DNA from 3 places in the Vibrio nomapromontoriensis genome. Region 3 is predicted to be linked to each of the others. Evidence: predicted binding sites of a transcription regulator. Region 3 holds the regulator's gene; each other region holds the start of a gene.

Region 1 (10,396 bases), on a different contig from region 3:
CGACCATAGAACTTAAAGGCGAGCAAGTGGGCGATCTCGTGTGGGATCACCTCTTCTATAAAAGTGTCGCTGTTTTCTGTAAAGAGGATTGGGTTAAGTCTAATTTCCCATGACTGCAGATAGGCCTTGCCCGCCGCTTTACCTCTCAACTTAAAACTGAGTGTCGGTATAGGCAGAGCCTGTTGGAAATGCTGCTCGGCAATGGCCATACACTCAGCCAAACGCTTTGATGCTCGATAGTGTAAGTCAGTTGTCAATGGAGCCATTGTTAAACCTAATAACGCCCTATAGAAGGGCGTTATTGTAGGTTAGCGAGTGAGTAAAGCAAGACTACGTATGGTGTCTTTTCTTAATGACTTCATGATAGGCATGCCAAGTACCGTAACCTAATATTGGCATGGTGACGATCATTCCTAGCCCAAAGGTGGCAAAGCCGATCAGTATTCCGCCGCAAATAATGAATGCCCAGACAATCATGGCTGGGATATTTGATTTGACCGCATTAAAACTGGTGAAAACCGCCGTCATCACATCGACTCGACGCTCCATCATTAGTGGAATGGAGAAAGCCGATAAACTGAATATGATGCTCGCGATGACAAAACCAATTATGGAGCCCGTAATGAGAAATGGAGCAAACTCTGTCAACGGCGCACCTTGAACGGATGGGTAGAGTGCATGTAAAAGCGCCGCTATTCTCATCCAAAATATCATAGCAACAGCCAGCAATACGGCAAATGCCCATTGTGAGGTGGAGTTGCGTCCAATGGCTTTCATAGAATGAAATAAGCTGGCCTTACGACCTTTCTCTCTCTCCCATGCAGCGTCATAAAGCCCTAAAGCAAGGAAGGGGCCTATGAGCATATACACGACAAGGCTTGGCATGATAACCAAATGGGTGCCTTGCCATTGTACTAATTGAACAATCGCGACAGCTGCTGCGGTAAAGCACAGTCCATAAAAGGCGCTGATGACGGGCATTCTAACTAAGTCATGCAGTCCTAGTGCTAGCCAGTGAAATGGCGCAGAAATACTGACTTGATTACAAGGTATGGTTTTAGCGTAATCTTTATCTTTGACTTCGTGTTTCTTGTGGAAGTCTTCTGTCTGAGCGGTTCGAGGCATATGTCCTCCCTGATTTGACAATCTGGCCTTCGTCTCTGATTTAAGGGACATTAACGAGCCGTATGATCATTTGATCACGGTATTGGCACAGCGTGTTCCCAGAATGGAGTTAAGGATACGTGTCGATGAGTTAGCGTAATTCTCATTCTGCATCATTACTCTTAAGGTTAACTATTGACCTAGTCGGGAGAAAACACAATTTTTGTAGGGTAGAAAAGATGGGCTATAAAGAGGTGATTTAACACTTGTGCAACAAAGTGATTGAAATAACTAGCAATAGTAAAAAAAAGCCCTCAAATATTTTTTGAGGGCTTGCGTGCTTGAGTCTATAGCGATACGTGCTAACGGACGGCGTTATTTAATGCCAGCAAAATCACGTAGGATTGCCGCTTTATCTGTCGCTTCCCAAGGGAATTCTTCACGGCCGAAGTGACCGTATGCAGCAGTCTGCTTGTAGATAGGCTGAAGCAGGTTCAGCATTTCTTGAAGACCGTATGGACGCAGGTCGAAGTTTTGACGAACCGCTTCAATGATGATGTCGTGTGCGACTTTCTCAGTACCAAATGTTTCAACCATGATTGAAGTTGGATCAGCAACACCGATAGCGTACGACAATTGAATTTCACAACGATCCGCCATGCCAGCAGCAACAATATTTTTTGCTACATAACGTGCTGCGTATGCGGCACTGCGGTCAACTTTTGATGGATCTTTACCAGAGAATGCCCCGCCACCGTGGCGAGCTGCGCCGCCGTAAGTATCAACGATGATTTTACGACCCGTAAGACCACAGTCACCCATAGGGCCGCCGATAACAAAACGACCAGTTGGGTTGATGAAGAAGTTGGTGTCTTTATTGATCCATTCAGCAGGAAGCACTGGCTTGATGATCTCTTCCATTACGGCTTCACGAAGGTCTGGTGTTGTGACTGAATCGCAGTGCTGAGTTGAAAGTACAACCGCATCGATACCAACAATCTTACCTTGGTCGTATTGGAAGGTAACTTGAGATTTCGCATCTGGACGAAGGAAATCAAGTTTACCGCTCTTACGAACTTCAGCTTGCTTTTTCACAAGTAAGTGAGAGTAAGTAATCGGCGCTGGCATTAGGATTGGCGTTTCGTTGGTTGCGTAACCAAACATGATACCTTGGTCACCCGCGCCTTGATCTTTAGGATCGGCTTTATCAACGCCTTGGTTGATATCTGGAGATTGTTTACCAATGGTGTTTAGTACCGCACAAGAATCGGCATCAAAGCCCATATCTGAGTGAACGTAGCCAATTTCGCGTACCGTTTCACGAGTGATCTCTTCGATGTCTACCCACGCTGAGGTCGTGACTTCACCACCAACCATTACCATGCCTGTTTTTACATACGTTTCACAAGCAACACGCGCTTTCGGGTCTTGTTCTAGAATCGCGTCAAGTACAGCATCAGAAATTTGGTCAGCAATTTTATCAGGATGTCCTTCTGAAACAGATTCAGAAGTGAACAGGTGCTTAGCCATGAGAGCTCCAATTACAGTTAAATAAGGCCAGCAATATTGTGCTCGCCTATAAAAAATACAATGATATTTTGTAGGTGTATCTACATCTAGACGTCTATTCTAGTCATCGATGTTTGAGAATCAAGCGATTTTTACTTTTATGTTATAGCCAAACGTTTGCGCATTTTGGAGGTATCACAATGGAACGGGTAAAAAAAACCCAGTAAAAATGCTCAAAATGACGGTAAAACGTTTGCAGAGGTTGGGGGGCTTTGCGACAATGCTCGCCGCTGACTTTATTCAGCAAGGAATCAACTTGAAATTCGCTTAATGCACTCAGGAGCAGACATGTCGTCTCGTAAAGAATTAGCTAATGCAATCCGTGCCCTTAGCATGGATGGTGTTCAACAAGCCAACTCTGGTCACCCAGGCGCCCCTATGGGTATGGCTGATATCGCCGAAGTACTTTGGCGCTCTCACCTAAATCACAATCCACAAAACCCTGAATGGGCTGATCGTGATCGTTTTATTTTGTCAAACGGCCACGGTTCTATGTTGATTTATTCTCTGCTTCACTTAAGCGGTTACGAGTTATCAATTGATGATCTGAAAAACTTCCGTCAGTTACACTCTAAAACCCCAGGTCACCCAGAATATGGTTATGCGCCGGGTGTTGAGACGACGACGGGCCCACTAGGTCAAGGCATCACCAACGCGGTTGGTATGGCGATGGCAGAAAAATCGTTGGCGGCGCAGTTCAACAAAGAAGGTCACGACATCGTAGATCACTTCACGTATGCCTTTATGGGTGATGGCTGCCTGATGGAAGGTATCTCACATGAAGCATGCTCACTAGCGGGTACGCTAGGTCTTGGTAAGCTGATTGCTTTCTGGGATGACAATGGCATCTCGATTGATGGCGAAGTAGAAGGCTGGTTCTCTGACGATACGCCTAAGCGTTTTGAAGCTTACGGTTGGCATGTTATCCCTGCGGTTGACGGTCACGACTCTGACGCCATTAATGCTGCTATCATCGCTGCTAAAGCTGATCCTCGTCCAACGCTAATCTGTACAAAAACCGTTATCGGTTTTGGTTCACCAAACAAAGCAGGCACGCACGATTGTCACGGCGCACCATTAGGTGCTGATGAAATCGCAGCAACGAAGGCGGCACTGGGTTGGGAACATGGTCCGTTTGAAATTCCAGCGGATATCGCCGCACAATGGAATGCACAAGAAGCGGGCGCGGCAAAAGAAGCAGCGTGGAATGCCAAGTTTGACGCTTACGCAGCAGCTTACCCAGAGCTTGCGGCTGAGTTTACCCGTCGTACAAACGGTGAACTGCCTGCTGAGTGGGAAGAAAAAGCTAACGCAATCATTGCTGAGCTACAAGCTAACCCAGCAAACATCGCATCGCGTAAAGCATCACAAAATGCCCTAGAAGCATTTGGTCAAATGCTTCCAGAATTCATGGGCGGCTCTGCTGACCTTGCGCCTTCTAACCTAACCATGTGGTCTGGCTCTAAGTCGCTAACGGCAGAAGACTTCTCTGGCAACTACATCCACTACGGTGTGCGTGAATTCGGCATGACGGCTATCATGAACGGCATCGCTCTACACGGTGGTTTCGTACCATACGGCGCGACATTCCTAATGTTCATGGAATACGCTCGTAACGCAATGCGCATGGCTGCTTTGATGAAAGTTCAAAACATCCAAGTGTACACGCATGACTCTATTGGTCTTGGTGAAGATGGTCCGACTCACCAACCGGTTGAGCAAATTGCTTCTCTACGTTTAACTCCAAACATGAGCACATGGCGCCCATGTGACCAAGTTGAATCTGCTGTTGCTTGGAAACTGGCGATTGAGCGTAAAGATGGCCCAACATCGCTTATCTTCTCTCGTCAGAACCTTGCGCAGCAAGATCGTGACGCTGAGCAAGTAGCAAACATCGCCAAGGGTGGTTACATCCTGAAAGATTGTGCAGGCAAACCGGAATTAATTCTAATTGCTACTGGCTCTGAAGTTGAGCTAGCGGTTGAAGCGGCTGCGCAATTGACTGCTGAAGGTAAAGCGGTACGTGTGGTTTCAATGCCAGCAACTGACGCGTTTGATAAGCAAGATGCGCAGTACCGTGAATCTGTACTTCCATCTGACGTGACAGCTCGTATTGCAGTTGAAGCCGGTATTGCTGATTTCTGGTACAAGTATGTTGGCTTTGGTGGCAAGATCATCGGTATGACAACATTTGGTGAGTCTGCACCTGCAGGTGAGCTATTCAAAATGTTTGGCTTTACAACGGAAAACGTTGTGAATACTGCAAAAGAGCTTTTAGCGTAAGCTTGTTGTTTCTTGAAATGAAAAACCGAGCTAAGGCTCGGTTTTTTTATGTCTATTCAAATTCATTACCCTTGTTATCCAACTTACGTTGTCCACAAGTTTGGCACGCTATATAGCGATCCATATCGTAGTAATGCCCGCCGTTAATAAAGCTATGCAGCAATAGCTTAAACCGTCCCAGGAAAGTAGGCTGTTGGTCATAGCTGCTAGGTTTTCTTATCAAGACCTCTTTATGAATAGTTTCTTTATTGCATGACTGGCAATGATGTTTGCCTGTAAACATGAGCACACCTCCTGTGCAGTGAAAACGAGGTCGTTCAAATGGCACGAAGAAAATGCGTCATATCGATAGTAGCAGCTCTCACTTGGTTGTCTGAGGGGCATTTATTGGAGTGCTTCGCAACGATTTATGTTTTTTCCCGTGATTATTGCAAAAAGCATGAATGTGAACGCTATGTCATGAAGCTAATGTTGTGAAACCAAGTTGCGTAAACGATGTCGCGTAATCGATGTCGATCGGTTAATATGCACACCCTCTATAACGTGAATTTAAGGATGTCATGCGATGCTAAAGGTAGCAATTAACGGCTTTGGTCGCATTGGACGAAATGTCCTTCGAGCAATCTATGAAAGCGGCAAGAATGATAAAATAAAAATCGTCGCAGTGAATGAACTCGCTCAACCAGAAGCAATGGCTCATTTGCTTCAATATGACACCAGTCATGGTCGATTCGCTAAGACGATTTCTCATGATCAAGAGCATTTGTATGTTAATCATTCCAACGGCGAATTTGACAGCATTAGAATTCTTCACCTCGCGGATATTAATTTATTGCCGTGGCGTAATTTAGATGTCGATATTGTTTTAGATTGTACGGGTGTTTTTGGTAGTCGAGCCGATGGCTTAGAGCATATTGCTGCGGGTGCGAAAAAGGTACTATTTTCACACCCTGGCGATCATGATATCGATAACACCATCATCTATGGTGTGAATCACGACTCCCTTAAAAAGGAGCACACCATCGTATCTAGCGGTTCATGTACGACGAATTGTATTGTGCCTATTATACAAGTGCTTGATGAGGCCTTTGGTATCGACTCGGGTACTATTACGACAATCCACTCTTCGATGAACGATCAGCAAGTGATCGATGCTTATCACCCGGACTTACGTCGTACCCGAGCTGCGAGTCAATCCATCATTCCTGTCGATACCAAACTTCATAAAGGTATTGAGAGAATATTTCCGAAATTTTCTAACAAATTTGAAGCAATTTCTGTACGAGTACCAACAGTTAATGTCACCGCTATGGATTTAAGTGTAACTATAAATACAAATGTGAAAGTTAATGACGTAAATCAAGTCATTATTAACGCATCTCGGTGTACATTAGACGGCATTGTTGACTATACTGAAGCGCCGCTAGTCTCAATCGACTTTAATCATGATCCACACAGCGCAATTGTTGATGGTACGCAAACGCGAGTCAGCGATGGACGTTTAGTCAAAATGCTAGTGTGGTGTGACAATGAGTGGGGCTTCGCCAACCGGATGCTTGATACGGCTTTAGCTATGCAAGCGTCCCAATAGTTTAAGATGCTACTTGAGCAAAATATTAATTTTGAGGGTTGAAATTAATATTGATGGGCTCAATATAAGTAAGCAGTTGATGAATTCATAAACTTGGCATGATGCCGAGTTTTCAAAAACTTTATTTATTTTTAGTTGAGAGGACTAAACATGTCTGTAATCAAGATGACTGACCTGGATCTAGCAGGTAAACGCGTATTTATCCGTGCTGACCTAAACGTTCCTGTAAAAGAAGGCAAAGTAACTTCAGATGCTCGTATCCTAGCATCGCTACCAACCATCAAGCTTTGCCTAGAAGCAGGTGCTAAAGTTATGGTGACTTCTCACCTAGGTCGTCCTACTGAAGGCGAATACGCTGAAGAGTTCTCTCTACAACCTGTTGTTAACTACCTAAACGACGCACTTGATTGCGACGTTAAACTAGCAAAAGATTACCTAAATGGCCTAGAGCTAAACGCAGGTGAGCTAGTCGTTCTTGAAAACGTTCGCTTCAACAAAGGCGAGAAGAAAAACGAAGAAGCATTGTCTAAGCAGTATGCTGCACTTTGTGACATCTTCGTAATGGATGCATTTGGTACGGCTCACCGTGCTCAAGCGTCTACACACGGTGTTGGCATGAACGCGCCAATCGCGTGTGCTGGTCCTCTTCTTGCTGCTGAGCTTGAAGCTCTAGGCAAAGCAATGGACAACCCAGCTCGTCCTCTTGTTGCTATTGTTGGTGGCTCTAAAGTATCGACTAAGCTTACTGTTCTTGAGTCTCTTTCTAAAATCGCTGACCAACTGGTTGTTGGTGGTGGTATTGCAAATACGTTCATTGCAGCTGAAGGCCACAACGTAGGTAAGTCTCTTTATGAAGCAGACCTAGTTGAAACCGCGCAGAAGCTAATGAAAGAGTGTGCAATTCCTGTTGCCACTGACGTAGCGTGTGCAAAAGCATTTGATGAAAACGCAGAAGCTGAAATCAAAAACGTGGCTGACGTTCAAGACGACGACATGATCTTTGACCTTGGTCCTGATTCAACTGCGGCGCTTGCAGAAATCATCGGCAACGCTAAAACTATTCTTTGGAATGGCCCAGTAGGCGTATTTGAATTCAAAAACTTTGAAGCAGGTACGGCTGGTATCTCTAAAGCAATCGCAGAATCTGCAGGTTTCTCTGTAGCTGGCGGTGGCGATACTTTAGCGGCTATCGACAAGTTTGGCATTAAAGCTGACGTGTCTTATATTTCAACTGGTGGCGGTGCGTTCCTTGAGTTTGTTGAAGGAAAAGTACTACCAGCAGTAGCGATGCTTGAAGAGCGCGCTAAAGCTTAATTATTTTTTGATAAAGCGAGCTTATAGCTCGCTTTTATCTATGCTGCAATGCGTGGTTAACTTTGATACAATGCCGCCCATTGTGAGCAAACGATTGCCCTTTTTTATTTAAAACGACAGAAAATAGGACTTATTCCATGTCTAAGATCTTCGACTTCGTAAAACCTGGTGTTATCTCTGGCGATGACGTACAGAAAGTATTTGAAGTAGCAAAAGAGAACAAATTTGCACTTCCTGCAGTAAACGTGGTTAACACTGACTCTATCAATGGTGTTCTTGAAGCAGCAGCTAAAGTAAAAGCTCCAGTTGTTGTTCAGTTCTCTAACGGTGGCGCTGGCTTCTTTGCTGGTAAAGGCGTTAAGCTTGAAGGTCAAGGCGCACAAATCCTAGGTGCAGTTGCTGGTGCGAAATACGTACACGCTGTAGCTGAGTCTTACGGTGTTCCAGTTATTCTTCATACTGACCACGCTGCTAAGAAACTACTACCATGGATCGACGGCCTTCTAGACGCGGGTGAAGAGTTCTTCGCTCAAACTGGTAAGCCACTATTCTCTTCTCACATGATTGACCTTTCTGAAGAGTCTCTAGAAGAGAACATCGAAATCTCTGGTCAATACCTAGCTCGCATGGCGAAAATGGGCATGACTCTAGAGATTGAACTAGGTTGTACTGGTGGTGAAGAAGACGGCGTTGATAACTCTCACATGGACGCATCTGAGCTTTACACTTCTCCAGAAGATGTAGCGTACGCATACGAGAAACTAACGGCTATCAGCCCACGTTTCACTATCGCGGCTTCTTTCGGTAACGTACACGGTGTTTACCAAGCAGGTAACGTGGTACTGACTCCAACTATCCTACGTGATTCTCAAGCATACTGTGCAGAGAAGTTCGGTATCGCACCTAACGCTCTAAACTTCGTATTCCACGGTGGTTCTGGTTCTTCTGAAGCAGAAATCCAAGAGTCTATCGGCTACGGTGTTATCAAAATGAACATCGATACTGATACACAGTGGGCGACTTGGGACGGTATCCGTACTTACTCTGCTGAAAACTTTGATTTCCTACAAGGTCAAATCGGCAACCCAACTGGCGAAGCTGCACCAAACAAGAAGTTCTACGATCCACGCGTATGGCTACGTGCAGGTCAAGCTTCTATGGTAACTCGTCTAGAGAAAGCGTTCGCTGACCTTAACGCTATCGACGTACTATAAGTTTAAATCTTATAAGATTTAACTGATAGACCGTTTAAAAAGCCGCTCTTTTGAGCGGCTTTTTTTGTGTCTTATGAAAATAAAGTTAAAGCGGTGAAAAAAACTGGCACAAAGTCACCTGATTGCGTAACCTTTTGTTAAGTAATGTATCTTGAATATTCATGTATTCAATGTTGTATGAAGCGGAAGTGGTTTGGCTAACTAAGCAGTGGTAACTAGTGGGTCGAGCGGAATGTTGAAATTTTAATATGAGGTAAAATGTATGGCTGGTGAGTCTATGGATATCGAGACCCCGCTGGTGGATGGTCTGTCAAAAGCTGAACAATGGCTAACAAATAACTCTGACTTATTTGTTCAATATGGTGTCAACATCATTTCAGCGCTCTTGATTCTATTTATCGGTAACTTGTTTGTTAAAGCGGTGGCAAACAGTGTTTCTAAGGTTTTGCACAAGAAGAAGATGGACAAAGCTGTCGTCGAGTTCATGAATGGCATTGTGCGCTATACCTTGTTCGTTATTGTATTGATTGCTGCCTTAAGCCGAGTCGGTGTACAAACCGCCTCTGTTGTCGCGGTAATTGGTGCGGCAGGTTTGGCTATTGGTTTAGCACTGCAAGGTTCACTGTCTAACTTTGCCGCAGGTGTACTGATAGTTGCTTTCCGTCCGTTTAAATCTGGTGACTATGTTGAGATTGGTGGCGTAGCCGGTTCTGTGGATGCGATTCAAATCTTCCAAACTATTTTAACGACACCAGATAACAAAATGGTCGTTGTTCCTAACGCTTCAGTGATTGGTTCACCAATTACTAACTACTCTCGTCATGCAACCCGTCGTATTGATCATGTGATTGGCGTATCTTACGGTGCTGACTTGAAGAAAACGCAAGAAGTAATTCGTAAAACATTGGAAGCGGACGAGCGCATTCTTAAAGAGCCAGGTATCACCGTTGGTGTCGTTGCTCTAGCGGATTCATCAGTGAATTTTGTGGTTCGTCCTTGGGTACGTACTGAGCAGTATTGGGATGTGTACTTTGACTCGCTACAAGCGATCAAGGAAGCATTAGATGCAGAAGGTATCGAAATTCCATTTCCTCAAATGGACGTACATCTGAATAAAGCTGACTAAGATTTTTGAGTTTGCTATGAAAAGGTGAAGCGTTAAGCTTCACCTTTTTTTGTTTCGATAACCTGGTTGGGAAGCGTAGTTAGCAGCAAGCGCAGATCGGCACCTGATACCGCAAACGTCCAGTCAGGTAATCCAGGTGTATATAAAATCTGTTCGAGCGCGAATAAGCGACTATCGACGACAAGCGTGATGTCT
Region 2 (10,396 bases), on a different contig from region 3:
AAGGCTACGCCATCGCCAAGTACTCGACCAAAAGGACCGATCAAAGCGTGGGCGAGCACAACTGACAAGATAATGGATACAAAAGGTACGACGACCAAGTAGAGGTAACTCGGTACGATACGCTTTAAATGCGTCTCAATGAACGCTAACGCCACGCCCGCTAACATCGCTGGGATCACTTGCGCTTGATACCCAACTTTCTCGATAACAAATAGTCCAAAGTCCCAGACTTCAGGTACCTGTTTACCAATAAGGTAAGCATTCATCAGTTGTGGTGACACCAAGGTTACCCCTAAGGTAATCCCCAAAATCGGCGTACCACCTAATTTTTTAACGGTAGACCAACAAACACCAACGGGTAAGAAAAAGAATATGGCTTCACCAATTAACCATAAGAAAGAGTGTACCGTGGCCCAAAACTGGCTAATTTCCGTTAACGTTTGACCATCAAACATTCGAATATCGCCAATAACATTACGAAAACCCAGAATTAAACCACCGGTGATTATCGCAGGTAAAAGCGGAACAAAAATCTCAGCAAGGTGAGAAATACCGCGCTCTACAATGTTCATGTTACTTCGTGCAGCGACTTTAGCTTCATCTTTTGAAGACTCACTTTTACCCGTCATGGCAATAAGGAGTTTATAAACCTCATCGACTTCAGTACCTATCACGACCTGAAATTGACCAGCATTAGTAAAGCACCCTTTTACTAATTTAAGCGCTTCTAAGGCACGCTTATCGGCTTTGTCCGTATCGTTTAATACAAAACGAAGACGAGTTAGACAGTGACTGACACTGGCAATATTCTCTTGCCCCCCGACACCGTCAATGATGGCAGCAACATCTTGTTTGGCTATATGGCTCATCGTATGCAGACCTTTTCTGATAATTGAGATGAATCTCCGCTCACCTCTAATGAATTATAGTATCTTCACCTCAATGATGGGAACATTCCCAATAAAGAGTAGGGACAGTGTGCCACCAGAAAGCACCTTACAGAATGGGAACATTCCCATTAATTGAGCATGATCACACTCTTTGGTTAAATTTACAGCGTTTGTTGTTAATAATGAGAAAAATCAACGAGAGGAAGTCGCTGACGTCAAACAGCTTCTTGAGTGAGGTGCTGAATTGATTCTCCCTGTTCTAGCTGACTGATCAACAAGTGAGCCGCTTTACTGCCAGCTTGTTGGTAACCCGGGTCAATACTATAAACTTTGGGGAAAAGAAATGAGAGAAGCTCATTGCCACCAATACCAGTTACCACAACATCTTCACGCCCTAGTTCCTGCAAGCGTTTCACCGCGCCAAGTGCTAACGTGTCACTGGCACAAACCAGCGCTTGCAACTGAGTACTAATAACTTTATCTACTAAATGGTAAGCACTGTCATGGTGAAGCGCCCCGGTCTGGTAGCAAAGCGCAATACCCTGCTCTTCACACCACTCCTGATAAGCCGTTAAACGTGCTAACCCTGTGGTTTTATCTGTAGGATCGACGCCAATAAAAGCCAAATTCGTTAAACCATCTGTCGCCAACTTACTGAGTACAGATCGAATGAGCCCTTGGTTGTCATAATTAATCGACGATACTTTATCAGTGTCCATCGCGATCACGACCGCTTTCGATTGCCAACGGCTCACCTCTTCTACATCCAGAGAAGTGAATCCAAAAACAATGACACCATCGACATTACGCTTACGTAACACGGTCAGGTGCTCATTGGTTTTTTGTGGATCGAACTGACTTTCCATGATCACGACATCGTAGCCCGCCGCATACAGCACGTTGAGCATGCCACTCACCGCTTTGTTTTCTGACGGGGAGTCCAAACGAGAAATAATGACGCCAATAACCTTGGGGTTGCCACCGCTTCGCATTGACTGGGCAGATTTAGACGGTACATAACCATGCTCGGCAATAATCGCCTCGACTTTCAGCCTCGTATCAGGCTTCACTTTAGGATCCTTGGTGAGCACCCTAGAAACCGTCGATTTCCCAACACCAGAGAGTTTAGCAATGTCCAAAATAGTGAGTTTCTTGCTCATATTACCTTCAATCTTTGACGTTATTTCGCCATACAGCCGTTATACGTTTGACCTGATATCGTAAGCATTGCTTGCTGACCTTTGGTAAACAGCGCCACTTCAGCATCACTTTCTAATTGGCCATCTAGTGTATATTTCACACCAGATGCAGAAGGCACACGATGTAAGTGATTTTCTGTGCCATCAATAAGCACTAGCACTTGCTCATCATCTAAAGCCGTGACCACAAATTCAACCGATTCACATTGATACAAAGTCGAAGAAAGCTCACTGCTTGCGTCGTTCTGATACAGTGAATTTGCACTTTGCTCGGCCTCCGCTGCATATTGACTACAACCAGCAACAACACTAAGTAGGCTGCCTATCAGCAAATACTGCCATTTATAGACGTTCATATTTATCTGCACTCCTTTGCTTTATCGCCATCATAGCTTTACCGCCATCATAACCTTAGTCAGTCATTCAGTTCCGTAGCCCGTTTTCCGTTCTTGTCGCATCCACTTAAAGGCTATGATTCATGCAGCCTAGTCGTACGAGCAGTTTATTTGGCAAGATAAGCCGGAACATCACGAATACTATCTAACACCACTGAAGCAATACTTTCACCACGCTCAGTCACTGGCTTGCCAGTTCTGACCAAAATTTTAGTTGTCACTCCAGCCGCTTCGGCTGCCATCAAATCTTCAGCTTTATCACCCACCATGACAGAGTTCGCCATATCAATATCAAGAAAATCGCGTGCTGAAATAAACATGCCTGGTTTTGGCTTACGACATTCACAGTCTTGCTTATATTCGCCAATACCATGCTCGGGATGATGAGGACAGTAGTAAATCCCATCTAACTCCACACCATTGTCGCTAAAATTCCAGTCCATCCATTGTGTCAATGACATGAAGCGGTCTTCTGAAAACATACCACGAGCGACGCCGGACTGGTTGGTCACCACCACCAGCATATAGCCAAGCTGTTTTAATTTTTTGGCCGCTTCAAATACACCATCGATGTACTCAAAATCATGCTCATCACTGACATAACCATGATCAACGTTTATCACGCCATCACGATCCAAAAATACGGCGGGTTTAGCCACAGGTCACTCTCTTCTTATATATAGGTGTTAATAGACTGAATTATTACATGCTTTGATCGCTTCATCACTATGAAAATGACGTTTAGACGTCTAGACGTAAAAATATCCATTGACACAAATAAGCAAAACCCATAGCATCTTCTAGTAATTGGGATGTAGTTCAAACTTTTATGCTACTCATAGAGTTCAGGTTGATTAGATGATCGAAATTAATCAGGTAAACAAAGTGTTTTATCAAGGCACTAAAGCCATCAATGCACTTGCTGATATAGACCTTCATATTCCAGAAGGCACAATCTTTGGCGTGATCGGCGCATCTGGCGCAGGGAAAAGTACCCTTATTCGCTGCGTCAATATGCTTGAAGCACCGACGTCTGGCGCAGTGATTGTTGATGGCGTTGATCTTACTCTGCTCTCTAAATCAGAGCTCAGCCAAGCTCGCCGTAATATTGGCATGATCTTCCAGCATTTCAACTTGCTCTCATCTCGCACTGTTTTTGGAAATGTTGCACTGCCTCTTGAACTGGCTGGTAAAAGCCAAGCGGCAATCGAAGCGAAAGTATCTGAGTTATTGGTACTGGTTGGCCTTGGCGATAAACGTGATACGTACCCAGCCAATTTAAGTGGTGGACAAAAGCAACGTGTTGCTATCGCTCGCGCACTTGCCTCCGACCCTAAAGTATTATTGTGTGACGAAGCGACCAGCGCGTTAGATCCTGCAACCACCCAATCTATTTTAGAGCTACTTAAAACCATTAATCGTAAACTTAAAATCACCATTTTATTGATCACTCATGAAATGGACGTGGTAAAAAGTATTTGTCATCAAGTGGCGATTATCGGTGATGGTCGATTGGTAGAAAAAGGGTCGGTTGGTGACATCTTTGCTCACCCAAAAACTGAACTTGCGCACCAGTTCATTCGCTCTACATTGGACTTGTCCATTCCTGAAGATTACCAACGTCGATTGCAAACCAGCCGAGTCGAAGGCAGCTATCCATTGGTTCGCCTTGAATTCACTGGTGCAACGGTCGATGCTCCACTTATTTCGCAAATCGCTCGCAAATACAATATCGATATCAGCATTCTTAGCTCTGATCTCGATTACGCCGGTGGCGTAAAATTCGGCATGATGGTTGCTGAGCTCTTTGGCACCGAACTTGATGACAATGCGGCAATAGAATACTTGCGCAACCACAACGTAAAAGTAGAGGTACTCGGTTATGTCCTTTAATTCTGTTTCAGATTGGCTGTCCCTTAATGGTGAACTGCTACTAGGCGCAACATGGGAAACCCTCTACATGGTGGCGGTTGCTGGTGTCGTTGGTTTTGCTGTAGGTATTCCTCTTGGTGTTATTTTACACACCACTAAAAAAGGGGGATTACTTGAAAATACTCGCCTCAATAATATCCTGGGTGCGATTGTTAACATGGGTCGTTCTGTGCCTTTCCTCGTCCTTATGGTCGCGATTATCCCGCTCACCAAACTGCTAATCGGCACGTTCATTGGTACTACCGCAGCGATCGTACCACTAACGATTGGTGCCATTCCATTTGTGGCTCGCCTTATTGAGGGCGCGTTACTAGAAGTCCCAAGCGGCTTGGTTGAAGCAGCCCAGTCGATGGGCGCGACGCCATATCAAATTATTTCGAAAGTATTGCTTCCAGAAGCATTACCAACCATTGTGAATTCAGTCACGATCACGCTAGTCACGTTAGTCAGCTACTCTGCTATGGCAGGAACCGTGGGCGGCGGTGGCTTAGGTGATGTCGCTATTCGCTATGGGTTCCATCGATACGATGTCGTGATTATGGCCGTTACTGTGGTTATGCTTATTGTATTAGTTCAAATTATTCAATCGATTGGCGATCACATTGTTCGTCGCGTCGATCACAGATAAAGCAGTTAAAAAGTTTATAACAAGGAGAAAGTCATGAAATTCAATGTTAAAGGTTTGCTTGCTATCGCAGCGGCAGCATCAGCACTTGTGCTATCAGGTTGTGGTGAAAAAGAAGCGGATACTAACAGCATCAAAGTTGGCGTAATGGCTGGCGCAGAAGCTCAAGTTGCAGAAGTCGCAGCGAAAGTCGCGAAAGAAAAATACAACTTAGATGTTGAGCTTGTTACGTTCACTGATTATGTAACGCCAAATGCTGCACTGGATGATGGCTCAATTGATCTTAACGCATTTCAGCATAAGCCATATCTTGATCAACAAGTTACTGACCGTGGCTACAAACTTACTATTGCAGGCAACTCGTTTGTTTACCCTATCGCAGGCTACTCTAAGCAAGTCACTTCTGTTGACGAGATAGCGGAAGGCGCACGCATTGCCGTACCAAACGATCCAACTAACCTTGGTCGTTCACTACTACTGCTAGAGCAGCAAGGTCTTATTACATTACGTGAAGGGGCTGATCTTGCAGCAACGGTGCGTGACATTGTAGAAAACCCAAAAAACATTACGATTGTTGAACTGGACGCGGCGCAGCTACCACGCTCTCTTGACGATGTAGCGCTATCAATCATTAACACCACTTACGCAAGCTCTATCAACCTAACACCAGAAAAAGACGGTGTGTTTGTTGAAAACAGTGAATCACCTTATGTGAACCTGATTGTGGCTCGTGAAGACAATGTGAACGCTGAAAATGTTCAAAACTTTGTTAAAGCTTACCAAACAGAAGATGTTTACAACGCAGCGTCTGACATCTTCCAAGGTGGCGTAGTTAAAGGCTGGGAATAAGCTGGAGTAGATTTTCTAGTTCATAGAGAATCCCTCAATGATTTGGGTATTCATAGCTCATAAACATTAAAAAAGGTTGAAGCTAAACGCTTCAACCTTTTTTATTATCGGTCAAAAATACTGGCCAGTCTGCACCCTACTTTAGGTGATCCCAAGAAATATTAGAGACGAGTCGGCAATCATCACACTTAAAATGGAAAATGTCGTGCAGTGGCTCATCAAGCAACCATTCACCCTCACACTTAGGACACTTACGCTCCTTCTCTTCCGCGAGACTCTGACCTCCAACTTTATAAAGGTAATAGTACGTCGGGATATGAGTCATGAACTCAATACGGCCACGAAGATCCCAGCCGCGTCTAAATAGATCACTGCTAACATCGCTCAACTCTCTAAGTGTGGCATGCTCAGCTCTGCAGCCTCCGCCCATTTGCACTTCGTCACACGCTTGCCATTCCGTCTGCCACTTAATCACGGACTTATGGTCACCGTTTAGCGTTGGTGGGTTACGGTAAAGAGGAATGGGTAATAAGGTGTCACCACTTCTCAACGGCGAACACGTATGTACATACGTGGTATACAGTACTTGCCAGCTCGGAGGCGTGACCTCCGCTGACTCTTCCGAGTTTAAATCTTGCCCAAGTAAGCGCATTTTGGGTGCCAGCAAAAACGCATCCGACAATCGCTTAAAGCAAACTTTAACAAAATCTGAATGATTTTTAGGATGTAAGCTGTCTTGTTCAGGGCAGACAACACGAACATAAAACTCGCCATCCCCCATAACGATAGGAAACTCTCGTCCAAGTACTTGGCCATTAAAGCGAAGCGCGTCCATTAAGCCATTAATGCCTTTTTCTACCGCGGTGATCGTAGTGTTGTCAAAACACTCAAATTGAAGCTCTACAACGTACATATTAAGCGCTAAGCTCCTTTGAATATGGGTTTTTATTAGACATTAGGCTCCAACCCATTAAGAAATGAAGCTAAGTCATCAGCAATGACATCACGACGATCAGTGCCCAAGCGCTCTAAGATGACTTGTCCGCTAATGTTACATATCGAAATAACATCCATATCTGCATCGGTTGCGGCAATAAAAACCGTCGGTTTTAGTTTTAACCGCTTTTGAGTCACCAAGTGCCCCAATATATTTTCTTGTAAGCGAACATAATCTTCATCACTCCACACTTGCAACAGCGTTAAGGTATTACCTTGCCAAGTGGCGTCCATGTCCGCGCTGTACTGATGACCGTAGAACGCTTTGACGTCATCATGAATCAATAACTCTATACCACGCTCAATACTCTCTAGCTGCTCCGGTGTTTCACGTAGGCTCGCACGCCAAAATACCTGTTGGTCATCTTTACTTTCAATACATGGAGAAATCAGATCATATAACTCTTCATTCGCTGGGAGCGTTTGGTGCTTTTTCTGCCATGATTCTTCATAACGCTTAGCAAAAGCTTCTAACGCCTGTTGTACACTTTGATTCATATCGTCTCCACTTATCATCGTACTGAACACGGATTTCCGCTCACAAAAGATGACAGCTATTCCGGGATCTCGTAAAATTCGCATTATTCTAATCGAAATATCACACAATTATGAGCAAATATTCCAACGCTAAAGAGCTTTCTGGCCTCACTCTTGGCCAAAAAACCGATTATGCTAATCAATACGACCCGTCTTTATTGCAACCGGTGCCAAGAAGTCTCAATCGTGATGATCTTGAGCTGGGCAATGAATTGCCATTTAAAGGCTGTGATATTTGGACGCTTTACGAAATTTCATGGTTAAATAGCAAAGGGTTACCACAAGTCGCTATTGGTGAGGCCTACATTCCTGCCACCAGTGCTAACCTCATTGAGTCTAAGTCTTTTAAACTCTATCTCAATAGTTATAACCAAACTCGCTTTGCTAGCTGGGATGAGGTTCAACATTTAATTCAAAGCGATCTGTCGAACTGTGCAGGAGAAGAAGTCACCCTTAAACTGATTCCAGTGAAAGACTATGAGCAGTCGGTTATTGTCGGTATGGCTGGGGATTGCATTGATGAACAAGATATTGAAATTAATAGCTATGAGTTCGATGCTAACCTACTGCAACACGCAACAAGCGACGTGATAGTAGAAGAAGCGCTGCATAGCCATCTACTCAAGTCTAACTGCCTCATCACCAATCAACCAGATTGGGGCAGCGTAGAAATTCAATATCATGGTCCTAAAATTGATCGTGAAGCACTACTGCGCTATTTAGTCTCGTTTCGTGAACACAATGAATTCCACGAGCAATGCGTGGAACGCATCTATACCGATATTATGTCCTATTGCCGTCCGAGCTCACTCACCGTTTACGCTCGCTACACACGACGTGGCGGATTAGACATCAACCCTTACCGCTCTAGTAGCCAATCATCACCTGAGCATAATGCTCGTATGGCTCGACAATAAATTATCATTAGGAATGGATGCACTCATGAATTCTAAATTCTGGCCTGTATTAGGATTATTCGCTTCGCTTTTTGCGGGGGTGTATTCCATGCCACTTCACGCTGTTAACTTTACTTCACCACTACTTGTTGAAGCAGATAAACTGGTCGAGATTGAACCACAAAAAGCCAGTGATATCGCCAGTGACTACCTTAACAGCCGAAAATTCATTGAACAGACGGATGATCGCCCGTCAAATTTATCTAGAGACGATACTGACCAACGTGTTCGTACCCCGCTGAGTTCGGTCAATGCCCTCACTATTTTAGCGCAAGCGCAATTCAATTTAGGTCATATTAAAAGTGCGCTAAAACGCTTAGATGAAGCAGAGGCGATGACGAAACAGTACCGTTTACTGTTTCTGGAGTTGGACATTCGGATTCTAAAAACCCGATTAACATGGCTAAAAGATGGCGAGGGAGCCAAGGCTCTAGACTCGTTAAAAAGCATAGAAAGTGAGCTTGAAGGCATCCGAAAGGGCCAAAGTATCGCCAACCGCACCAGTTACCGAATTAAAAAGCTGCAAGGTGAAATTGCCTCGGCAGAAAATGAATTTGAACTCGCCAATCACATGTATCAAAAGGCTGGCGTATATATTCCAAGTGATTCCGTGTCGAAGCTATCGATTGATTACCACACCGCTTATGGAACACACTTTTTACGCTATCGCCGTTACAATGAAGCGCTATCTGAACTGTTGCTCGCATACTGGGCAGCAATAGAGTTAAATTCTGGGGATCAACTGGCGAACATTAACCAGTTGCTCGCGCAGCTATTTATGCAAAGACAAGTCCTCGACAAAGCGCTGGAACACCTATCCCAAGCCGCAGACTTTTATGACAGCTACCCCGACTCACCCGTTCTCGTCGATGTATTAAAGCTCATGGGCGACATCTACTTCTTGCAAGGAAAGTACAACCTTGCATTAGTGCACTACTTTAATGTTGTCGATCACCGAAGTTTTGACCGGAATATCGAGAAAGTCATCGATATTCGCATTAGCCTCGCATCGACCTATTTGCAGCTCTATAACTACCCATTGGCAGAGCAGTATTTAACTCGAGCACAAAGCTTATTGTCCCTGTCAGACTACCCTGCACTTAAAGCACGCGCCGCTCTGCTCTACGCCGGTCTAGCCTACCATCAAAAAGAAAGTGACAAAGTCTTAAAGCACGCTAATGAAGCGTTAATGCTGAGTCAAACACTGAAACAAACGTCTATTGAGCAGCAGTCCTATCAACTACTTGCCCTTGGTCATGAACAAAAAGGTAATTATCAACTCGCGCTGGAAAACATTAAGCACGCCAATTCACTACGTATATATCAGCAAGACCAATTAAATCAAATTAGTGAAGATGCGTTTCGTCAACAAAAGCAGTTTGTAGAGCAAGGGCTTCACTACGAAACTCAAAAGCTTGAATTAAAAGACGCTCTGATTGCACAGCAGAAGTTTCAAAAAGTCGCGTTTGGACTTTTTTGTACTGTTGCTGTCATATTTCTCGTTGGTGTACGAATGTTTTTCGTTAATCGACGAATGAAAGTCGAATTATTAGAACTCAATGACACCCTATTTACCCATGCTCGCTCCGGACTGCCTAACCTGCGTTTGCTTAATGCTAACTTACCAAGCTCATTGCAACGTACTCAGCGAAACTTTGAACAATGGCAAGTCGGTGAGCTTATTAATGAGCCACTAAGTGATCGCTTACGGTTTGTGATGATTGATATACCGTTCCTGCGCAACATGTACTTACAAAATGGTTATAAAGCGGGATTAGAACTAGAGCGCGCTTTTGGCGAATTTGTTCGAAGTAAAATTGACCATCCTGCGCGTATCTATCACTTTTCAGATGCAAACTTGCTTTACATCGAGCCCAGTATCAAACCGCGTACTGCCGAGAGCCTGTTCGATGAAATACAAAGTTGGGTTAGCGAGTTCGAACCCAACCGAAAAATCAATCGCATCGTCCGCGTTGGGATGGCGAACTACCCGTTCCTACCGCGAGCTTACACCGCG
Region 3 (10,396 bases):
AACCGCCACATCGCGGGCATGGTAGCGTAGGCTGTCCTGCTGCTTATAAGAGGTGTCATGTTCTTCATCAACAATAATGATACCAAGATCCGCAAAGGGCGTGAGTAATGCCGAGCGTGTGCCGATAACAATACCCGCGACTTTATCTCTGGCGCTGAGCCAAGCATTTAAGCGTTCGGTATCATTAAGCCCTGAATGGATGACTTCTACGGGCACATTAAAACGCTTACGAAAGCGGTTTATCGTTTGTGGCGTTAAGCCAATTTCTGGTACCAGTACGAGAGCTTGTTGCCCGCGTTCAAGCACGGGCTTGATCATATTTAGATAGACTTCCGTTTTCCCAGAGCCTGTCACGCCTTCTAGTAAGTAGCAGCCAAATTCGGTTTGGCTGTTTACCGAGGCAATCGCGATGGCTTGTTCTTCATTGAGTCGAAGATCGGGCGGAGTATTGGTTAAGTCGCTTGGCCACTTGAGCGTTGGCGCCTGTTTTTCATGAGAGCGAACCCAACCTTTCTCATCTAGTGTTTTTAGCACTGTGCTGCCGATGTCATTATCTAATAGCGCTTGATGCGAACAGGGGCCACTTTCTAGAAAATGCATCGCTTTGGCTTGTTTAACGGCTCGGCCAAAACCATGCATTAATTGATTTTTGCCCGCTTCTGTCAACTGCCACTCAACGGTGGTGGCAAATTCAGCGGGTTTGCCTTTTCTCAGCGCCGCCGGTAGAGCGTTGTGTAACGTATCGCCTAATGGGTGCTGGTAATAAAGGCTGCACCAAGTAATAAGTTCGTATAAAGATTGTGACCAAATCGGACGGCTATCAAGCGCGGCTTTTATCGGCTTGAGTTGGTCAATGGGAAAGTCCGACTGATGACTGAACTGAGTCACAATACCGACGAGTGTTTGACGTCCAAACGGCACAGATACGCGCCCTCCCACCACTGGAAAGAGGTGAGTAGGAACAATGTAGTCGAACTGTTTATCTAGTGGCACGGGCAGTGCGACACGAGCAACGTTTGGGCGCATAGTAAAATCGGTATTGATAAAATAGAGGACTATTCTACCTAGCTATGTTGGGTTCGATAAACAGTTAATTGAATAAACTGAATGAAGCCACCTAAAGGTGGCGAAAAAAGTGGCAATTTTAGTTGATTCAATCTCGACTATTCATTACTATACTGCGCCTTGATGGTATGGCTTATTTGCACCTTTGAGTGTAAAAAGCGGTAACACAGGTATTTTTTTCACTACGTGTGGTGTCCGGCAAAGATTCGGATAGCGACACGGCCTAAATTTGAGGTTTCCCATGAAAGTTGGTATCCACCCAGAATACAAAGCTGTAACAGCAACTTGTTCTTGCGGCAATACATTTGAGTTCAACTCTACGCTAGCGAAAGATTCAATTCACCTAGACGTATGTGACAAATGTCACCCATTCTACACTGGTAAGCAACGTATCGTTGATACTGGTGGTCGTGTTGATCGCTTCAACAAGCGTTTCGGCGCACTATCTAGCAAGTAATTATTTTACTTACGTAGATATAAAAAGGGCGCTTCGGCGTCCTTTTTTGTTTCTGTTATTTATCTTTGTTGCTTCTTTTTTCCCTTAGCTTGTCCCATCCCCTCGTTATCCCCCTTTAATGTATAGCGTGTTGTTATAGCTTGACTGACCACTAGTATAAATACCGATGTATCCGTTCAAAACTGCTGATAACTAGCGTAGTATGATTGGTTAAAGTTGCGACGCACTGAACATAACATGCGCGCGCTTGTCCCCCTTTTAGGCGAGCGAAATACGCTTATTAAGCGGGTTATACTAAAACAAGAAACCATCACACTCAGTCTTTCATACTCGAAAAAGCAGGATCACATACCATGTCCGATGACCACCAAATCGATGAATTCCGCCAACAAGCTCTGGATTATCATGCCTACCCAACCCCTGGGAAAATTGAAATCGCTCTAACGACTCCCGCAGATTCTGCCAAGGATCTTGCTCTCGCCTACAGCCCTGGTGTGGCTGAGCCGGTACGAGAAATCGCGCAAAACGCGGAAAATGTGTATAAATACACGGCGAAGGGCAATATGGTCGCCGTGATTTCAAATGGTACCGCGATTTTAGGGTTAGGTAACTTGGGCCCGCTTGCTTCGAAACCGGTGATGGAAGGTAAGGCGTTACTCTTTAAGCGTTTTGCTGGGTTAGATTCTATTGATATTGAAGTGAAGCATCGCACAATAGATGAGTTTGTGGATACGGTAGCGAATATTTCAGACACCTTTGGTGGTATCAACCTAGAAGACATTAAAGCGCCAGATTGTTTTGAAATTGAACGTCGCTTGATTGAGCGTTGTGACGTGCCTGTTTTCCATGACGATCAACATGGAACGGCGATTGTAACTGCGGCTGGTATGCTGAATGCGATTGAGCTGCAAGGCAAAGAGCTAAGTGACGCTACGATCGTATGTTTGGGTGCAGGCGCTGCCGCGACGGCGTGTATGGAGCTGTTGATCAAATGTGGTGCGATGCGTGAAAAGATCTACATGCTGGATCGTAAAGGTGTGATTCACACGCGCCGTGAAGGTTTAAACGAATATAAGCAGATGTTCGCGAATAACACGGATAAGCGTACTCTTGAAGATGTGATTGAAGGTGCTGATCTTTTCCTTGGTGTATCGGGGCCTGATCTACTTCCTCCAGAAGCATTGACACTCATGGCAGAAAAGCCAGTGGTCTTTGCATGTTCAAACCCAGATCCTGAAATTAAACCAGAACTTGCCCATGAAGTTCGTGATGATCTCATTATGGGTACCGGGCGCTCGGACTACCCGAACCAAGTCAATAACGTATTGTGTTTCCCGTTCATTTTCCGTGGCGCACTAGATGTACGAGCCAGCGAAATTAATGATGCGATGAAACTTGCTGCTGTTGAGGCTATTCGTCAAATCGCCAAAGAGCCTGTACCTCAAGAAGTATTGGATGCGGCTGGTGTCTCGGCGTTGTCATTTAGCAAAGATTACATCATTCCAAAACCAATGGATCCACGTTTGTTACCACGAGTAGCAAGAGCAGTCGCGGTCGCGGCAGTAGAGTCCGGCGTGGCAAGAATTGAAATGCCTGAAAATTATATGACTGAGTAGGTCGTTGAGACTTTGGAGATAGTAGGGTTTTGGGGATATTAGGGCTTTTGGGAAAAAAGGTACCTAGTTCCTGGAATATGCTTCAAAAAAAACGTTGCCCTGTCGGTCAACGTTTTTTTATTTTTCCCAGGACCCAGGACCCAGGACCCAGGACCCAGTTTCTAGATTTTATTCTTCATCAAACGCTTCGAACTCAATTCCCATCGCCGTCATCATCGCTTTTACTTCCGTAGGGATATCATCTGGGCGGTCTTTTCTCAAGTCTTCATCGGTCGGTAGTGGCTGACCGGTATAGGCATGCAAAAACGCTTCACACAATAATTCGCTATTGGTAGCATGGCGTAGGTTATTGATTTGGCGGCGAGTTCTTTCATCCGTCAATATCTTTAGCACTTTTAACGGAATGGATACCGTGATCTTCTTAACCTGCTCACTTTTCTTGCCGTGCTCCGCGTAAGGGCTAATGTATTCGCCATTCCAATCTGCCATTGCACACCTTCGTTTATTGATCGTAAATTTGTTTAATAAGAAAGGTGCAATTTTAGCGGCATTTACTGCCATAAGCAAAGACATATAGACGTCTAGAAGTGTTGACGTCTCACAAAATGGGCAGTAAAGTGGGGCTTAGTTTAACGGACTGTTAATTTTTTCAAAGATTGATGCTTTTCCCTGTCGGTTCAAGCATGATGAAAACCCTATTTAGTCTTCACTTTGCGCGCGTTAATAAAGGATGTTTCTATGAGCAATCGGAAGCCAGCGACCATCGCGGTACGAACGGGTATCGAGTCAGATACTCAACACCACGCTGTCGTACCCCCTATCTACCTTTCTACCAATTATGGCTTTCCTGCTTTCGGCGACGTGCCTAAGTACGATTATACCCGTTCTGGTAACCCCAACCGTGGTTTGCTAGAGCAAGCATTATTTGAGTTGGAATCAGGCAAAGGGGCGGTGGTGACCAATTGTGGGACATCCGCATTGAATTTGTGGGCATCGGCATTTCTTGGGCCTGACGATCTTATTATCGCGCCACATGACTGTTATGGCGGCTCTTATCGTTTATTTAATACTCGCGCTCAAAAAGGCGATTTCAAGGTTCAATTTGTCGATCAAGGTGATGAGGCGGCATTAGATGCGGCGATCGCTAAAAAGCCGACGCTTATTTTACTTGAAACCCCCTCTAACCCGCTAGTTCGCGTGGTGGATATTGCTCGAGTATGTGAAAAAGCCAAACAAGTTGGCGCGCTGGTGGCCGTTGATAACACCTTTTTGACACCGGTATACCAAAAGCCTTTAGAGTTGGGCGCAGACTTTGTTATTCATTCAACCACCAAGTATATCAATGGCCACTCAGATGTGATTGGCGGTGTGGTGATCACCAAAACCGAAGAGCATGCCGAAGAGTTGGCGTGGTGGGGCAACTGCATCGGTGCCACGGGTACACCGTTTGATAGTTACATGACGCTACGTGGCATTCGTACTTTAGGCGCGCGTATGCGTGTTCATGAAGAGAGCTCACAAGTGATTCTCGATTATTTGCAAAATGAAGCCTTGGTGAAAGTTATTTATCATCCAAGCCTACCCGAGCACCCAGGTCACGAGATTGCTAAAAAGCAGCAATCGGGCTTTGGCTCTATGTTGAGCTTTGAATTTGCCGGTAGCTTTGAGCAACTCAAGTACTTTGTTGGTCAACTTGAGCTATTTTCTCTTGCCGAGTCATTGGGCGGCGTGGAAAGTTTGATTTGTCACCCTGCTTCTATGACCCACCGCGCAATGGGTGAAGAAGCGCTTGCAGAGGCGGGCGTGTCACAACAATTGTTACGTTTGTCTGTAGGCTTAGAAGATGCGCAAGATTTAATTGAAGACTTACAACAGGCTTTTGATAAAGCAAGAACGTTTGAAGGGTAACGACGGCAATGAGTAATACTAACGTACCAACAACGAAGCAATTACATAAATTTGGTGGCAGCAGTCTTGCTGATCCTGAGTGCTATCGCCGTGTGGTATCGATTCTAAAAGATTATTCTCACTCTGATGACCTTATTGTGGTGTCGGCCGCAGGAAAAACCACTAACCGTTTAATCGACTTTTTAGACGCGTTAAACAAAGACGGTCGCGTGGCTCATGAACATCTCCAAGCGTTACGACAATTTCAATTGGAGTTGGTTGAGGCGTTGATTGAAGGTGAAGATGCCGAGGCATTACGCGCCCAGCTAGCGGATGAATTTAGTGCACTAGGTGAACAAGTTGCGCCATTAACCGAAGCTCAGAAAGCCGCCGTGTTAGGTCATGGCGAAGTGTGGTCCTCTCGATTGCTAGCTGCATTGTTGCGACAACATGATTTACCTGCCGTAGCGCAAGATGCCCGCGCATTTTTGCGTGCTGAATTTGGCGCTCAGCCTGAGGTGGATCGCGCTCAATCCTATCCACTGATCAAAAGTGTTTTAGCTCAGCATGCGCATCACCGAGTGGTGATTACTGGCTTTATGGCACAAAACAGTGATGGCGAAACGGTGTTACTGGGTCGCAATGGCTCGGATTATTCGGCGACCGTGATTGGTGCGTTAGCGGAAGTGGCGAGCGTGACTATTTGGAGTGACGTGGCTGGTGTCTACAGTGCTGACCCTCGAGTGGTGTCTGATGCGTGTTTGTTGCCGTTATTACGACTAGATGAAGCGAGCGAATTGGCGCGTCTAGCGGCGCCAGTATTGCACAGCCGTACCCTTCAACCTGTGGCGCAAAGCACCATGGATCTGAACTTACGTTGCAGTTATTTACCTGAATCTGGATCCACGCGAATTGAGCGTGTTTTGGCATCAGGTCGCGGTGCCAAAATTATTACTTCATTAGAAGAAGTGCTACTCATAGAGTTGTCATTTGGTAACGGTCATGATTTCGAACGTGCCAAAGCGGAAGTATTAAATGGCTTAAAGCGAGCGCAACTCGAACCGTTAGCCTTTGAAGCGCAGGCCGACCAATCGCGTTTGCGTCTAGCGTACACCCCAGAGATTGCCTCAGGGACGCTCAATGAATTGCAAGATTTGGCGATTGAAGCGGAAATTAAGCTGAAAGAAGGCTTTGCCATGCTTGCGGCGGTTGGCGCTGGTGTGACGAAAAATGCCAATCATTGCTTTGGCTTTTACCAACAGTTGAAACACGCTCCGGTGGAATTTTTCTGTGAAGCGGATTCAGGCCTGAGTTTAGCGGCTGTACTGCGTCGATCCGATGTGATGCCGATGGTGAAATCGGTTCATACTCAACTCTTTCAAGCTCAGAAGCGTGTTGCCGTTGCCTTATGTGGTAAAGGTAATATCGGTTCTTCATGGTTAGAGCTTTTCAAGCAGCAAAAACCTGAACTCGAAAAACGTCGCGGCATGAGCTTTGATCTCGTGGCGGTGGTCGACAGTCAAAGCTATTGGTTTGATGAAAACGGTCTGGATGAACTTACCGTGCTCGAGCGTTATAAAGATGAAGCGATAGCCCATGAAGGCGATCGCTGGCTCAAGCAAATTGCCGCACTGCATGGTTATGATGAAGCCGTCGTACTGGATGTGACGGCGAGTCCAGTACTGGCACAAAAATACGTATCCATTGCAGAACATGGCGTTCATCTGATTTCTGCAAACAAAGTTGCGGGCTCAGCACCAAGTGCTGATTATCATCGCGTGCAAGATGCTTTCGCGAAAACTAGCCGTCATTGGCTATATAACGCCACCGTAGGTGCGGGTTTACCTATTAACCATACCGTGCGTGATTTGCGCGAAAGTGGTGATGATATTGTGGCGCTGTCGGGAATTTTCTCTGGCACCTTATCTTGGTTGTTCCAGCAATTTGATGGCAGCGTGCCATTTGCTGAGTTAGTCGACTTAGCGTGGCAGCAGGGGTTAACTGAACCCGATCCTCGCTCGGATTTAGATGGCTCTGATGTGATGCGAAAACTGGTTATTTTGGCTCGTGAGTCGGGCTTGGATATTGAACCCGATAGTGTTGTGGTTGAGTCTTTAGTTCCAGAGGCACTACAAGAGCTGACACTGGATGGTTTCTTTGAGCAGTCTGGGTTACTGAGCGAATTGCTTCAAGAGCGTCTAGACAAAGCACAGAGAGAAGATAAGGTGCTACGCTATGTGGCGCGCTTAGATCGCTTTGGTAAGGCTCGTGTCGGCATTGAGGCGCTATCTAAAGAGCATGCGCTTGCTAACCTTTTGCCGTGTGACAACATTTTTGCGATTGAAAGCAAGTGGTATAAAGATAACCCATTAGTGATTCGAGGTCCTGGCGCAGGACGAGAAGTGACGGCGGGAGCGATTCAGTCGGACTTAAATTTAATATCGAGTTTCTTCTAAATCCGGTGTTGCTGCTTCTCAATAGGGAGTTGCTTCTCCTAAATTGATTGTTGCTGTTTCTAAATTAATTGTGCTACTTCTAAATTAATTGTTACCTCTGTTCAATCCCCCCTTTTATTTTCGTATACAGGGGGGATTTTGTTTCTAACGTCACGCATCTTCAATTTCCCTAACGTTCAACATGAAAAAAATTCATTGTGATGCTATTGACTTTAAATGCCATTCATTTCATTCTACAGACATATAGACGTCTAAACGTCAAAAAATTACAAATTTAGATTTATCACTTTTAATGACAGACAGGTTTTAGTCTAAGGTTGGCTGGGATAACCAACTTTGGCAATTTAGGGAGAGAACCATGGGATACACGCATGCTGGGCACATTGATGCCTTAAACCAAAATATTGCTGAGCTTTCGGACAATATTAATGTTTCTTTTGAATTCTTTCCGCCAAGCACACCGAATATGGAAGAGACGCTTTGGAAGTCTGTCCATCGTTTGAAAGCGCTTAAGCCTAAGTTTGTTTCTGTAACTTATGGCGCTAACTCAGGTGAGCGAGATCGTACGCACTCCATCATTAAAGAGATAAAAAATGAAACGGGTTTAATCGCTGCTCCTCACTTAACGTGTATTGATGCTTCTCGCAGCGAGCTGATTGATATTGCTGATGACTACTGGGCGAATGGTATTCAGAGCATTGTCGCTTTGCGTGGTGACATCCCAGAAGGCGGCGGTCAGCCGGATATGTATGCTTCTGATCTAGTTGAGCTACTTAAGTCGCGTCATGATTTTGATATTTCGGTGGCAGCCTTTCCGGAAGTACACCCAGAAGCCAAAAGTGCTCAATCTGATTTGCTGAACCTAAAGCGTAAAATTGATGCGGGTGCTAACCGTGCGATTACTCAGTTTTTCTTTGATGTTGAGAGCTACCTTCGATTTCGTGACCGCTGTGTGGCCGCTGGCATTGATGCTGAAATCGTTCCAGGTATCTTGCCGGTGTCTAACTTTAAGCAAGCGTCTCGTTTTGCGGCAATGAATAAAGTAAAAGTGCCTGGCTGGATGCAGAAGCAGTTTGAAGGTCTAGATGATGACCCAACAACGCGCCAGTTAGTGGGAGCAAGCCAAGCGATCGATATGGTTAGAACGTTGAGTCGTGAAGGAGTAAAAGATTTCCACTTCTACACGCTTAACCGCTCAGAGATGACGTATGCACTTTGCCATACATTAGGTGTGCGTCCACAAGGGGCATAGTGCACGTAAGCATTGCCAATTAATCGTAGAGTCATTGGCAAAAGTAGGCAGAAAAACAATAAAAAAGCGCGGGATGCAAATCCAGCGCTTTTTTTGTTTTTAGTAGCCTAGGCTTAAAGGCGTTGACCTATAACCAAGTACTAGCTTCAAAGCATTGCATTAAGCGATAGCTTCAAGCTCAGCCAGTGTCTCTTCTGCCCAGTCTAACCAAGCTTGACGTGAAAATAGGTTACGACGCAGTGTTAGGCGCTCTAAACGAGCATGAGTATCTAGCGTGCTTGGCGTTGCGTAGTACGCCGCTTCAATTTCACGGTAGTGTGCAACCAGCTTTTTAGAGTCTTCAATCAGCTCTTCTAGTTGTAGACGAAATGCGGCTGAAGGTTGAACCGCACAGGCTGCGAGTTTCGCTGAGAACTCGTCACGGACTGTAGGGTGAACAGTTGGTTGTTCAAACCAATCACTGAGGGTTCCACGTCCAGATTCGGTAATGGAGTACACCTTGCGATCAGGCTTGCCGTCTTGTGGCTCTAATTTGCAAGTCACAAGACCTTTGTCTGCCATTTTGTTTAATTCACGGTACACCTGTTGGTGGCTCGCTTTCCAAAAATATCCGATGCTTGCAGAAAATTCCTTAGTGATGTCGTAGCCAGTCGCGTCGCGAGTGCTTAATACAGTAAGGATAACGTGTGGTAGTGACATGATAAAAATCCAGATCAATAACTTAATAGTAATTATGGCGCTTGTTACCGTCATCTAAGTTGTGACGCGGCCAAAGCTAACGTTCATCAGTTGAAAAGTTAGAATGGTCTTGTGTAAGAAGCATGGTCTGTGTGGTTAACACAGTCGCCTTTATAAGCCTTTGTCACCTAGGAGGTTGTATGAACACACAACCCATGTCGCCGATAGTTACTTTTATTATTTTTATCGGACAACAGGATTTAATTATATAGAACTTTATAAGCATTAAGTGGAATAGAGGCTGGTATCACTAGAAAAGAACTAACAAAAGACTCAGTAAGGCGCTTTGGTAAAATAAAAGGCCGCAAAATGCGACCTTTTGTCTTTGTTTTGAAATATTATACTGCCTATCCGGTGTTTCGCATGCCAGCTGCGATGCCAGCAATGGTCACCATAAGCGCTTCTTCTAGCTCAGTTTCTGTCTCTTCGCTCTGACGTGTGCGATAGAGAAGTTCGGCTTGCAGCATGTTGAGGGGCTCAACATAGGTGTTACGTAGACGAATAGACTCTTGCCCCCAAGGGTCACTTTGCATGAGGTGATCGTTATTTTCTACGTTCAATACCGCTTTAATATCTTGCTGCAGTTGTGCGCGTAGTTTGTCGCCTAATGGTAGTAACTCTGGGTCAGCCAAACGTTGGTCATAGTAGCGTGAGATTTCCATGTTGCACTTGGTGTACACCATCTCTAGCATGCCTAAGCGAGTAGAGAAGAATGGCCACTCGCGGCACATTTCTTCTAACAGGGCTTGATGACCTTTATCGATAGAGTACTGAATCGCTTCACCCGCGCCTAACCAGGCAGGAAGCACAAGACGGTTTTGGCTCCAAGAGAAAATCCATGGGATAGCGCGTAAGCTTTCTACACCGCCGTTAGGGTTACGCTTTGCAGGGCGAGAGCCTAGTGGAAGTTTACCCAGTTCTAGTT

The links. Region 3 encodes MetJ, which represses methionine synthesis genes. Its sites were predicted from a motif close to TTAGACNTNTANANGTCTAA; they were not measured.
Region 1: the regulator MetJ is predicted to act here: its motif matches at 2,713-2,732, upstream of metK (methionine adenosyltransferase).
Region 2: the regulator MetJ is predicted to act here: its motif matches at 3,226-3,245, upstream of metN (methionine ABC transporter ATP-binding protein MetN).

The regions. Positions count from the first base shown of each region.
Region 1 is NZ_JAKJSS010000006.1:75,276-85,671, forward strand. It holds gene L4D05_RS00530 (SprT family zinc-dependent metalloprotease) at 1-266, opposite strand, end outside; gene L4D05_RS00535 (DUF2189 domain-containing protein) at 331-1,125, opposite strand; gene metK (methionine adenosyltransferase) at 1,480-2,634, opposite strand; gene tkt (transketolase) at 2,962-4,956, shown strand; gene L4D05_RS00550 (hypothetical protein) at 5,009-5,239, opposite strand; gene epd (erythrose-4-phosphate dehydrogenase) at 5,522-6,547, shown strand; gene L4D05_RS00560 (phosphoglycerate kinase) at 6,698-7,861, shown strand; gene fbaA (class II fructose-bisphosphate aldolase) at 7,999-9,075, shown strand; gene L4D05_RS00570 (mechanosensitive ion channel domain-containing protein) at 9,338-10,201, shown strand; gene L4D05_RS00575 (YbaK/EbsC family protein) at 10,234-10,396, opposite strand, start outside.
Region 2 is NZ_JAKJSS010000006.1:358,191-368,586, reverse strand. It holds gene treB (PTS trehalose transporter subunit IIBC) at 1-869, opposite strand, end outside; gene treR (trehalose operon repressor TreR) at 1,106-2,050, opposite strand; gene L4D05_RS01735 (MliC family protein) at 2,071-2,445, opposite strand; gene gmhB (D-glycero-beta-D-manno-heptose 1,7-bisphosphate 7-phosphatase) at 2,592-3,143, opposite strand; gene metN (methionine ABC transporter ATP-binding protein MetN) at 3,343-4,377, shown strand; gene L4D05_RS01720 (methionine ABC transporter permease) at 4,367-5,044, shown strand; gene L4D05_RS01715 (MetQ/NlpA family lipoprotein) at 5,078-5,890, shown strand; gene L4D05_RS01710 (Zn-ribbon-containing protein) at 6,027-6,803, opposite strand; gene syd (SecY-interacting protein) at 6,839-7,384, opposite strand; gene queF (NADPH-dependent 7-cyano-7-deazaguanine reductase QueF) at 7,495-8,340, shown strand; gene L4D05_RS01695 (tetratricopeptide repeat protein) at 8,366-10,396, shown strand, end outside.
Region 3 is NZ_JAKJSS010000017.1:62,192-72,587, forward strand. It holds gene priA (primosomal protein N') at 1-1,026, opposite strand, end outside; gene rpmE (50S ribosomal protein L31) at 1,307-1,522, shown strand; gene L4D05_RS20220 (malic enzyme-like NAD(P)-binding protein) at 1,876-3,138, shown strand; gene metJ (met regulon transcriptional regulator MetJ) at 3,307-3,627, opposite strand; gene L4D05_RS20230 (O-succinylhomoserine (thiol)-lyase) at 3,877-5,046, shown strand; gene L4D05_RS20235 (bifunctional aspartate kinase/homoserine dehydrogenase II) at 5,055-7,481, shown strand; gene metF (methylenetetrahydrofolate reductase) at 7,840-8,733, shown strand; gene L4D05_RS20245 (PadR family transcriptional regulator) at 8,893-9,432, opposite strand; gene ppc (phosphoenolpyruvate carboxylase) at 9,819-10,396, opposite strand, start outside.